Desulfosediminicola ganghwensis: one gene and its partner. The protein of the gene in region 2 interacts with the protein of the main gene of each other region in a pairwise test. Links are inferred from orthologs where the notes say so. Each region holds a gene or a part of one and is shown on either strand. Other genes may lie near its edges.

Region 1 (2,995 bases), 780 kb from region 2 along the record:
AATACCGTCTTTCACTGTGCCGCCGGTACCACTGTTCTGCTTCAGTTCTTTAGCCAGCTTTTTGAGTTCTGCCCCGACCAGAGGTACTCCGCTAACCAGCGAAACCCCGCTTCCCTTGCGTCCTTTGGTCTGGCGGCTCACCCTGACCACGCCGTCATTCGGCACATCCTGCCGCTTTGGAGCACAACGACACTTCTTTAATTGTTGCCCGCAATCGGGACATCGCCCACCAGTCTCGGTTGAATAGACCAGGGTGGAATCACCTGATTTTCTCATGTTCTCAATTTCTCCTGATTCTCTTCCTGTTTCATCAAGCCTGATCAGCCGCATCTTTTTTTGCAACAGTCGGATTTTGGGCCGGACGCTGCTGCTGGCGGTTATCTCCCCGTCGCTGATCGAAATTCATAATATCACCCGGCTGGCCATTGTTATCATGCCGTAAGGGGTGACTTGCGTTTTCACATTTCCAGAAATAGAAATTGGCATTCTTCATGGAACGTATTCGCGTCATCTGTTTTTTGCACCCCTCAGCAGGACAAGGCACCTTGGCTGCGTTGGGATCGATGAGCGGCTCACCCGGTGTACCATTTTCATCCCGCAAAAGAGGACATTTCCCTTCCTTTCCTGTGGAACATGCCCAGAAGTAACTGCCCATTCTTCTGTTGCTTTCATAACGGATGAGATAGCCTTTTTCACAGTGAGGACATTTCGGCCCTGTCTCAGGCCTATCCATAAAAGCAGCGCCGGGGGCACCATTGTAGTCCGAACGAAGCGGACAACCTTTCTCCTCACCAGCGTCACACACCCAGAAAAATCGCCCTTTCTTGGTTTTCGACTCCAGCCTGGAAAGTCGACCGCCGCAGAGGCATCTGTATATCTTGCCGGTAACCTTTTCGGAGAACCTGGTAGCAAGGGCATAACGCACCATGTTCAACATTCGCCGGGTGAGTTCAGCCATAAACGCCTCCCGGTCAAGATCTCCCTCACAAATTCTGTTAAGAGCATCCTCCCAGATTGCCGTCATGCCTGGATTCTTCAGCGACGGGTGGATTTTATCAATCAGTTCCCGGCCAAGGGGTGTGGAAATGAGCACCTTACCCTTCTTCTCCAGATAGGTGCGGTTCTGCAACTCACCGATAATATTGGTTCTGGTAGCAGAGGTGCCAATCCCCGAGTTTTCCTTGAGGCGTGCCTTGATCACAGGGTCATCCACATATTTATGTACCTCGGTCATAGCAACCTGCAGAGATGCCTCGGTGAATCTGCTGGGTGGTTTGGTGAACTTCTGTTCCTTTTCCACCTGCTCTATGCCAACAGGATCACCTTTTTTCACTCGAGGCAGCAATTTCTCTTTGGTCTGCTGATCGTTCAGCACCATCCACCCCTTATCCTTGATGGCAATTCCGCTGCCCTTCCACAGCTCTTCTTCGACCTCTGCCACTATCGAGCTGGAGTAGTACTGATAATCCGGGTAGAACTGTTTCAGAAATCTCTTTGCCACCAGCTGGTATATGTTCCACTCTTCTTCAGTGAGACGCGGCGGTTTCACCTCTGTGGGAATTATTCCATGATGGGCCTCGGCACCTTGCTTTTTCGTGTTCCAGGCCGGGGACTGAATTGTGGGATCTGCCTCATGCGCCCCTTCCATATTCTGGGCTCGCAAAGTGGCCAGAACACGTGGTGCATCCTCAAACATTTCGTTGGGCAAATACCTGCACTCTGTACGCATATAGGTAAGGACTTTATGCTTCTCATACAACCCCTGGCCAATATCCAGGGTTTGCTTAGGCGAGTAGCCGAACTTGTCTTCCGCTTTTTTCTGCAAATCTGAGAGCAGAAACGGCAAGGGCGGGCTCTTCCGCTTGAGGGTATCTTTTTTACTTTTTACGACTCCATCTTTACCGCTGACCTTGGCGATTACCTGCTCTGCCACTGCCGGGTTGACCAACCTGCCCTCTGCATCTAGCCCGGAAGTTAATTCGTCCGGTTCCCAGGTTGCGACAAAATTGCCTTCAGGATGCTGGACAGTAGCCCGTAATACCCAATAGGGTTTCTTGGTGAACTGCTCGATTTCCCGGTCCCGGTCCACCACCAGCGCCAGGGTCGGCGTTTGCACCCTGCCAGCTGAGAGTACATTGTTCTGGCCGGCTGCCAGGGTAAGGCCACGGGTGACGTTGATACCCACCAGCCAGTCAGCATTTGAGCGACAGATGGCGGCATCTTTGATATTTCTGAACTCGTTATTGTCTTTGAGGCTCTTGAATCCTTTTTCGATAGTCCGCACATCAAGCGCCGAGATCCAGAGCCGATCCGCCGGGCCGGTGTATCCCAGGTAATCGAGAACTTCGTCTATGATCAGCTGCCCTTCCCTCTCGGGATCTCCGGCATTGATCACCTTGTCGGAATTTTTCAAAAGACCTTCAATTATAGCCAGCTGTTCCCTGGAACGTGGAATTGGCTCGAGTATCCATTCATCCGGAATTATCGGCAGATCGTCAGCACGCCACCGCTTGAATCTGGGGTTATAGACATGCGGGTCGGCCTGCTCAAGGATGTGGCCTACGCACCAGGTGCAGACAATATCCCCCTTGCATTTGTAGTAACCTTTGCCACGGCCCACGATTCCCAGGTAACTGGCGAGATCCTTACCAACACTTGGTTTCTCTGCTATAAGCAGCGTTATTCCCATCAATAAAACTCCTGACAGCTAAAGGCGTAAAAACATACTGATAACATAGTTGACCCTCCCCAGCATAAACCGGTAACAATAAATTAGCAGACACTATCCTAAGAAATTCTAAAAAAAATAGTTGGGGTGAGATGAATTTTCGCGGGTTGCGAATGTACCATGGAAGAGATGATAATCACAACCGCTATTGAAAGTTTCTGACGGGGATCATGCTGCTGCCCCACGCTGAGTCCGCAGGATGTGGTAAGAATAAATAATTTTAGAGGGTGATTGTTACTCGCACTGAGGTTGCCTTATATAAAGAGA
Region 2 (5,851 bases):
GTAAAATGCAAAACTACCTACTTTACCACTAAACAGCAAAAAGTGAAACCATCCTGTTATCCACATCGACCAAAACCATCGCAAACTCACAACCATCACAATCGACTTTAAATAAACCATTTAAGCAATGTCGCATAATGTATATTATGTATATATATAAATAATACAATAAGAACAAGCACATACAGTCTTTGTCTCCCCGGGTCGTTCTCACCTTCATTGCTGAATCAGCCGAACATCAAGAACTTAAAGAACTGCATGAACAATACATTTAGGCTGATCGATAACCAGGGTTATGCTTTGTTCCAGAGAAAATCTGATGATGGTTTGGGTGTTCCCATTGAATCATTTGCTTTTGGCAATATGCATTTTATTTCTGTCTCATCCTCCAGTGGAAAAATCTGCAGCATGTGCGCTATGCGATTTGCCCTGCTCTGATAAAAATGGATTTACGCATCCCATTGAGAATTGAGAAAACGTAGATGTTTTTTATTCACCTGAGAATTCCTGCTTTATAGAGCCTTCCTGTTCCTTTGGGCGCGTTGAGAATCACAAAATTCTGATCAATATTTTTCAACTCATAAATATTCGCCCTGGAAACAGCTAACTTGACCTTGTTTTCTTGCCGGATAGGATCTGAATGGCAATTGAAGTCAAATCAAGCAATACGCTTCTCCAGAAAATCGTCTGATTTGGATATGTGGCTGTAAAGCCGCAATTATTTACCTTTTAAAGAGAAAAAACAGGCTATTGGCTGAATTCAGACCCTGATCTGTAATCTGATGCTCAGTAAGACCTCTCCTCAAAGAAAGATAAGACGACTTTTTCCAAAAAAAGAAATTTCCTCCAGGGATGGCTAAAATACAAGCATTAGCAACACATGACAATGCTTTCTCTTCGGAATTATTGCAGGAAAAAATACAGTTGGATTGGATTTTGGCGGTCAGGATGCTATGTGTGCCTCGTATGAAGCGGATAATTCGTTATAAAAATAAAATTTCTTTAAATTCGCACTTCTGAAGGCATAATTCTAAAAAGCACCCGGCAATGTCGCATAATGTTAGCGGTCGGGATGTTAATGATGACGCTTATTGACAAAAAGTCAGTGAAAGTGTGTTCTCAGATCTCTATTATTCGGAGTTGCCACTCCACAGAACCTCGAAATCTATTCATCATTGGTGTAAAAGTGATTGATCTCTCAGGTTGCTTCTTCACTTCTGAGATCCGCTCCCCTAAACCGAAACCAATAGCACGATAATTCGAGTATTTACCACGCACAATAAGCTGTAAATGCTGTCCAAGCCCACCTATTGCCTTGCAGGAAATTACCTGCGCTTTTGGATCGGTGAAAGTCGGTTTTTCGTTTTCCGGGCCAAACGGCTCTAATTTCATCAGGTAATCAATGGCATTCCCGGACATTACCTCGTCCAGATTACATTCTATGTTGAGAGTGTTGCCTTGAGCACCCTGTAAAATATTCATTTTTTCAAGCTCAACATGGCGACTCATCTCTTCTCTGAAAGATTCTATGTTGTTTGCAGCAATTGATAAGCCGGCAGCCATAGCATGCCCGCCGTATTTTCCCAGGAGATGTGAACAATTGTGAAGACAACCCAGCAGGTCTATTCCCTCAACAGAACGCCCAGACCCTTTGTATGAAGTCGATTCATTTTCACCCTCTTCTGCAAATACAACGGTTGGCTTCCGGTACACATCCACTATTTTTGACGCGACAATACCGATAACTCCCGGGTGAAAATCACCAGCAACTACTATAGCGGATTTTTCAGCAAGGTTACCCCGCTGTATCAATGTTAAAGCAGTTTCTAGGTTATCTGAACAAATAGACTTTCTTCTTTCATTGTATGATTCCAGCTTTTTTGCCAGATCGCTTCCTGAGGTATGGTTGTCACAGGTCATCAGCTCGACAGCGACATCAGCCGTACCAAGTCTTCCAGCGGCATTGATGCGTGGCCCAATTGAAAATCCTATGTCTTCAGAGGTTAAAAGTGAGCCGTAGAGTCCGGCACTCTCCAAGAGATATCGCAAGCCTGGAATTGAAGAATTGGGTAATGCCTCCATACCTGCCCGTACCAGGATACGATTGGTTTCTGTTATTTCCACGAGATCCGATACAGTTCCAAGAGCTACAAAGCCAAGATAATCTTTGAGATTTGGCTTCTCGTTCTCCCTGAAGTACCCATGTTTTTCTAATTCTGACCTGACGGCTGCGGCAAGGTAGAAGGCAACACCAACTCCGGCCAGCTTTTCGCTGGCAAAATCACAACCGTCCTGATTAGGGTTGAGGATTACACAACCAGGTAAATCCCCTAAAGGGAGCTGGTGATGATCTGTGACTATAACTTTTCCACCAAGTTCGAGAATTTCTGCAACTTCCTTGCTGTTTGAAATTCCGCAGTCGACAGTAATGAGAAGGAAATTATCAATTGAATGCGTACTCTTGAGTTGTTCAAACACCTCAGTGTTCAGGCCATAACCATCTTTTAACCTGTTCGGGATATGCCAATATGGTTCAATGCCTAATTTTCTGAAGAAATTTACTAAAAGTGAAGTCGCTGTGGTGCCGTCAACGTCATAATCACCCCAAATGACGATATCATCGCCCTCCTCTACCCCTTTGACAATGCATTCAACTGCCTGCTGCATGCCCTTCATATTTAAAGGATGCGGAAGAGTTTCGAGTTTAGGGTGAAGGAAGCGAAAAATATCCTGATCATCTGTGATGTTTTTTTTGGCGAAGATTTTTTTAATAAGTTCTGGAAGTTCGTCTTGCATATTGTCTCTGGCTTTAAGGAATTTAGTATCTATTTATTGCTGTTTTTGCAGCCAGTTAGACATATGATCAATTATGATTTTTTTGTTTTCAACTTCAAACCATTCAAGATCGGTAATTTTGTTGAACCAGGTATACTGGCGCTTAGCGTATCGCCTGGTATCACGGGCAAGATATTCCATCATTTCCTCGTAATTCCACAATCCGCTCAAGAAGTTCAACATATGCCGGTAACCTATAGACTTCATGGAGTTGAGATTTTCATGATAACCCATCTTGAGGAGCCCCATAACCTCCTCTTCCAATCCCTGTTCAAGCATGATCTCAGAACGCATATTGATACGCTCATAAAGTTTCTGCCGATCGCAGGTTAAACCAACCTGCAAGATGTTATTCACTATCCCGTTTTGCTCTGACTGTTTCTGGCGACGCAGATGCTCAGACCAGGGAACCCCGGATGCAAGGTAAATCTCAAGCCCTCTGATTATTCTCAAAGTATCGTTGGGATGGATTCTATCGGCGCTAATACGGTCACATAGGGATAATTCCTCGTGTAGTTTCGAGGTGCCTTCGCTTGCCGCTCTCAGCTTAAGCTGTTCCCTGATTTCACGATCTTCGGGAACACCGGCAAAGAGACCGTCAACAAGTGCCTTGAGGTAGAGTCCAGTGCCTCCGGTAAGTAAAGGTGTTTTACCTTTTGCAATGATTGCAGCAATTGCGGCGGCAGCTTCTTTGACAAAACGTGCCGCATCATATTCCTCATCGGGGTAAGCAACATCAATAAGATGATGAGGGATCCCCGCCATCTCTTCCGGCTTGATTTTCGCGGTACCGATATCCATGAATTTGTAAACCTGCATGGAGTCAACACTAATGATTTCGCAGTTACAAACCCTGGCTATTTCCAGGGAGAGATCTGTTTTGCCTATAGCTGTGGGACCAACAAGAGCAAGTACCGGGGTGTTCGTCAGTTCTTGGTAAATAGTGTCTGTGGATTCGGTCATCATTTAAAAGTGATATGGTTTGCGAGCTGTGCTGATCGCTTTTCGCCTATTCCAGGTATTTTTTCAAGTTGTTTTATCGTTGTTACCGGACCATACTGCCTGCGGTGTTGCACTATCCGTTCTGCCATGGCAGGACCGATCCCGGGCAGTGTCGACAGAAGCGAGTAGTCAGCGCTATTGATAGGTACAGGTTCAAAGAAAAACGGTGTCAGATGAGAAGCTCTATCTCTATCATCATCAACGGATTCATCATGTTGCTCATTTACAAGTGTCAACTCACCATTTACCTGACGAAGCATTACCTTCTCCGTTACGACAGTGCTGCACCCCAGTTCAGAGTAAAATTGACCTAAAGCTTGGGTTATCAGGTATATGGCAGCTAATACGAGCAGAATCAGCTGATTAGCATCTAGATTACGAAATTCTCTCATTAGATCTGACGTTAATCTCACAATTAGAAGATTGAACCGCATGGATATCTAATCTATCGCATCAGAAGTCACCAGGAGTCTGTTGGATTAAACCCTTTTTGACTAACTCATCGTTATCGAATGAAAAATAATGCTCGCAATGTCAAAAATATGGCTCTGCTTATTTTTCCTTCGATGCCTCGATTTGAGTGAAAATCGCAATAGTCCGACAGTCTCCTAGAATGTATCTTGAAAAGGGATTATTGCAATATTCATTTGCCGCTGTCAGAATTCGATTAGCCAAAAGGAACGTTTTTTCCTTGTGTTGCCTGAAATCTGGCTGTATAAACCTTGCTTCCAGTCAAAAAATGTTACCGAACATCCCTTGATGGGTACAAGGTGCTTTCGGTAAATGCTAAAACCCATGTAAATCAAATCGGATAAGTAAAGTGATGGATTCAGCAAACACATTTAACATAGTACTCGTTCAACCTGAAATTCCACCAAATACCGGCTCTATAGCCAGGCTGTGCGGAGCAACAAAAACCATTCTTCACCTTATTCATCCACTGGGTTTCTCCACTGATGATAAACATTTAAAGCGTGCAGGGCTCGATTATTGGCAATATGTAGACATTGTTTACTGGGATAGCCTTGATGACTTTTTAGAACAGCAGGATGAAAAAAGGCTCTACTTTTTCACCACAAAAACTGACAAGCCTTTTACAGACGCACAATACAAACCCGGTGATTTCCTTATTTTTGGCAGAGAAACAAAAGGGTTGCCTGAAGAGATAAGAACATTGTATTCTGACCGTTGCTATACGTTACCCATGCAAAGTCCTGATATCAGGAGTCTGAATCTAGCAATGACCGCGGGTATCGTCCTCTACGAAGCACTACGACAGAACAATTACACGATTTAAGTTAACAGTTTTCAGTAAGGAAATTGTGTTGTTATCCAAGGAGAATCCTAAAATGCCAGAGAGAGTCTTTAATTTCAGTCCAGGGCCCGCCACCCTTCCCTACGAAGTTCTGCAGCAGGCAAGCAAAGATATTGTCAATTTCAAGGATTCAGGTATCGGACTCATCGAAATCAGCCATCGCTCAAAAGAGTTCATGGCAGTTATCGAAGATGCCGAATCGCTTTTGCGCGAGCTTATGGCGATTCCCGATAACTACAAAGTACTCTTTCTTCAGGGCGGAGCTTCAAGCCAATTTTTTATGGTGCCGATGAATCTTATGGTTGGGAAAAAGGCAACTTATCTCAATACCGGCACCTGGTCAAAAAAGGCCATTAAAGAGGCAAAGCTTTTCGGTGATGTCGATGTGGCATTTTCCAGTGAAGAGGATAGTTTCAATCGCGTGCCAAAGCAGCAGGAATACAGTGTCGCAGATGATTCAGAATTTCTCTATTTTGTCTCGAACAACACCATCTACGGCACCCAGTTTCATGAGATGCCGGAAACTGAAAAGATGCTTGTTTGTGATATGTCTTCCGACATTCTTGCCCGAAAGATAGATGTTTCCAAATTCGGTCTTATATTTGCGGGTGCCCAGAAAAATCTTGGGCCGGCTGGTGTTACCTTGGTGATTATCAGGGAAGATCTTCTTGGTAAAGCACCTGAGAGTACGCCTACCAT

Evidence for each region. Proteins that work in one complex are often made in the same cells at the same time.
Region 1: the proteins of recJ (region 2) and FCL45_RS18290 interact in binary tests that used the Escherichia coli proteins (3 or more experiments, as listed by UniProt). The link is inferred for Desulfosediminicola ganghwensis from one-to-one orthologs.

The regions. Positions count from the first base shown.
Region 1 is NZ_CP050699.1:4,278,897-4,281,891, forward strand. It holds FCL45_RS18290 (DNA topoisomerase 3), read right to left. Parts: upstream 2,690-2,995; coding sequence 311-2,689; downstream 1-310. Other genes in the region: FCL45_RS18285 (translation initiation factor Sui1), read right to left, coding at 1-276.
Region 2 is NZ_CP050699.1:3,500,633-3,506,483, forward strand. What follows is about bases 459-3,369. They hold recJ (single-stranded-DNA-specific exonuclease RecJ), read right to left. Parts: upstream 2,797-3,369; coding sequence 1,120-2,796; downstream 459-1,119. Other genes in these bases: miaA (tRNA (adenosine(37)-N6)-dimethylallyltransferase MiaA), read right to left, coding at 2,830-3,369. In the rest of the region: more of miaA, read right to left, coding at 3,370-3,801; FCL45_RS14910 (helix-hairpin-helix domain-containing protein), read right to left, coding at 3,798-4,097; tRNA (uridine(34)/cytosine(34)/5-carboxymethylaminomethyluridine(34)-2'-O)-methyltransferase TrmL, read left to right, coding at 4,661-5,134; serC (3-phosphoserine/phosphohydroxythreonine transaminase), read left to right, coding at 5,187-5,851. UniProt on the Escherichia coli protein: Single-stranded-DNA-specific exonuclease.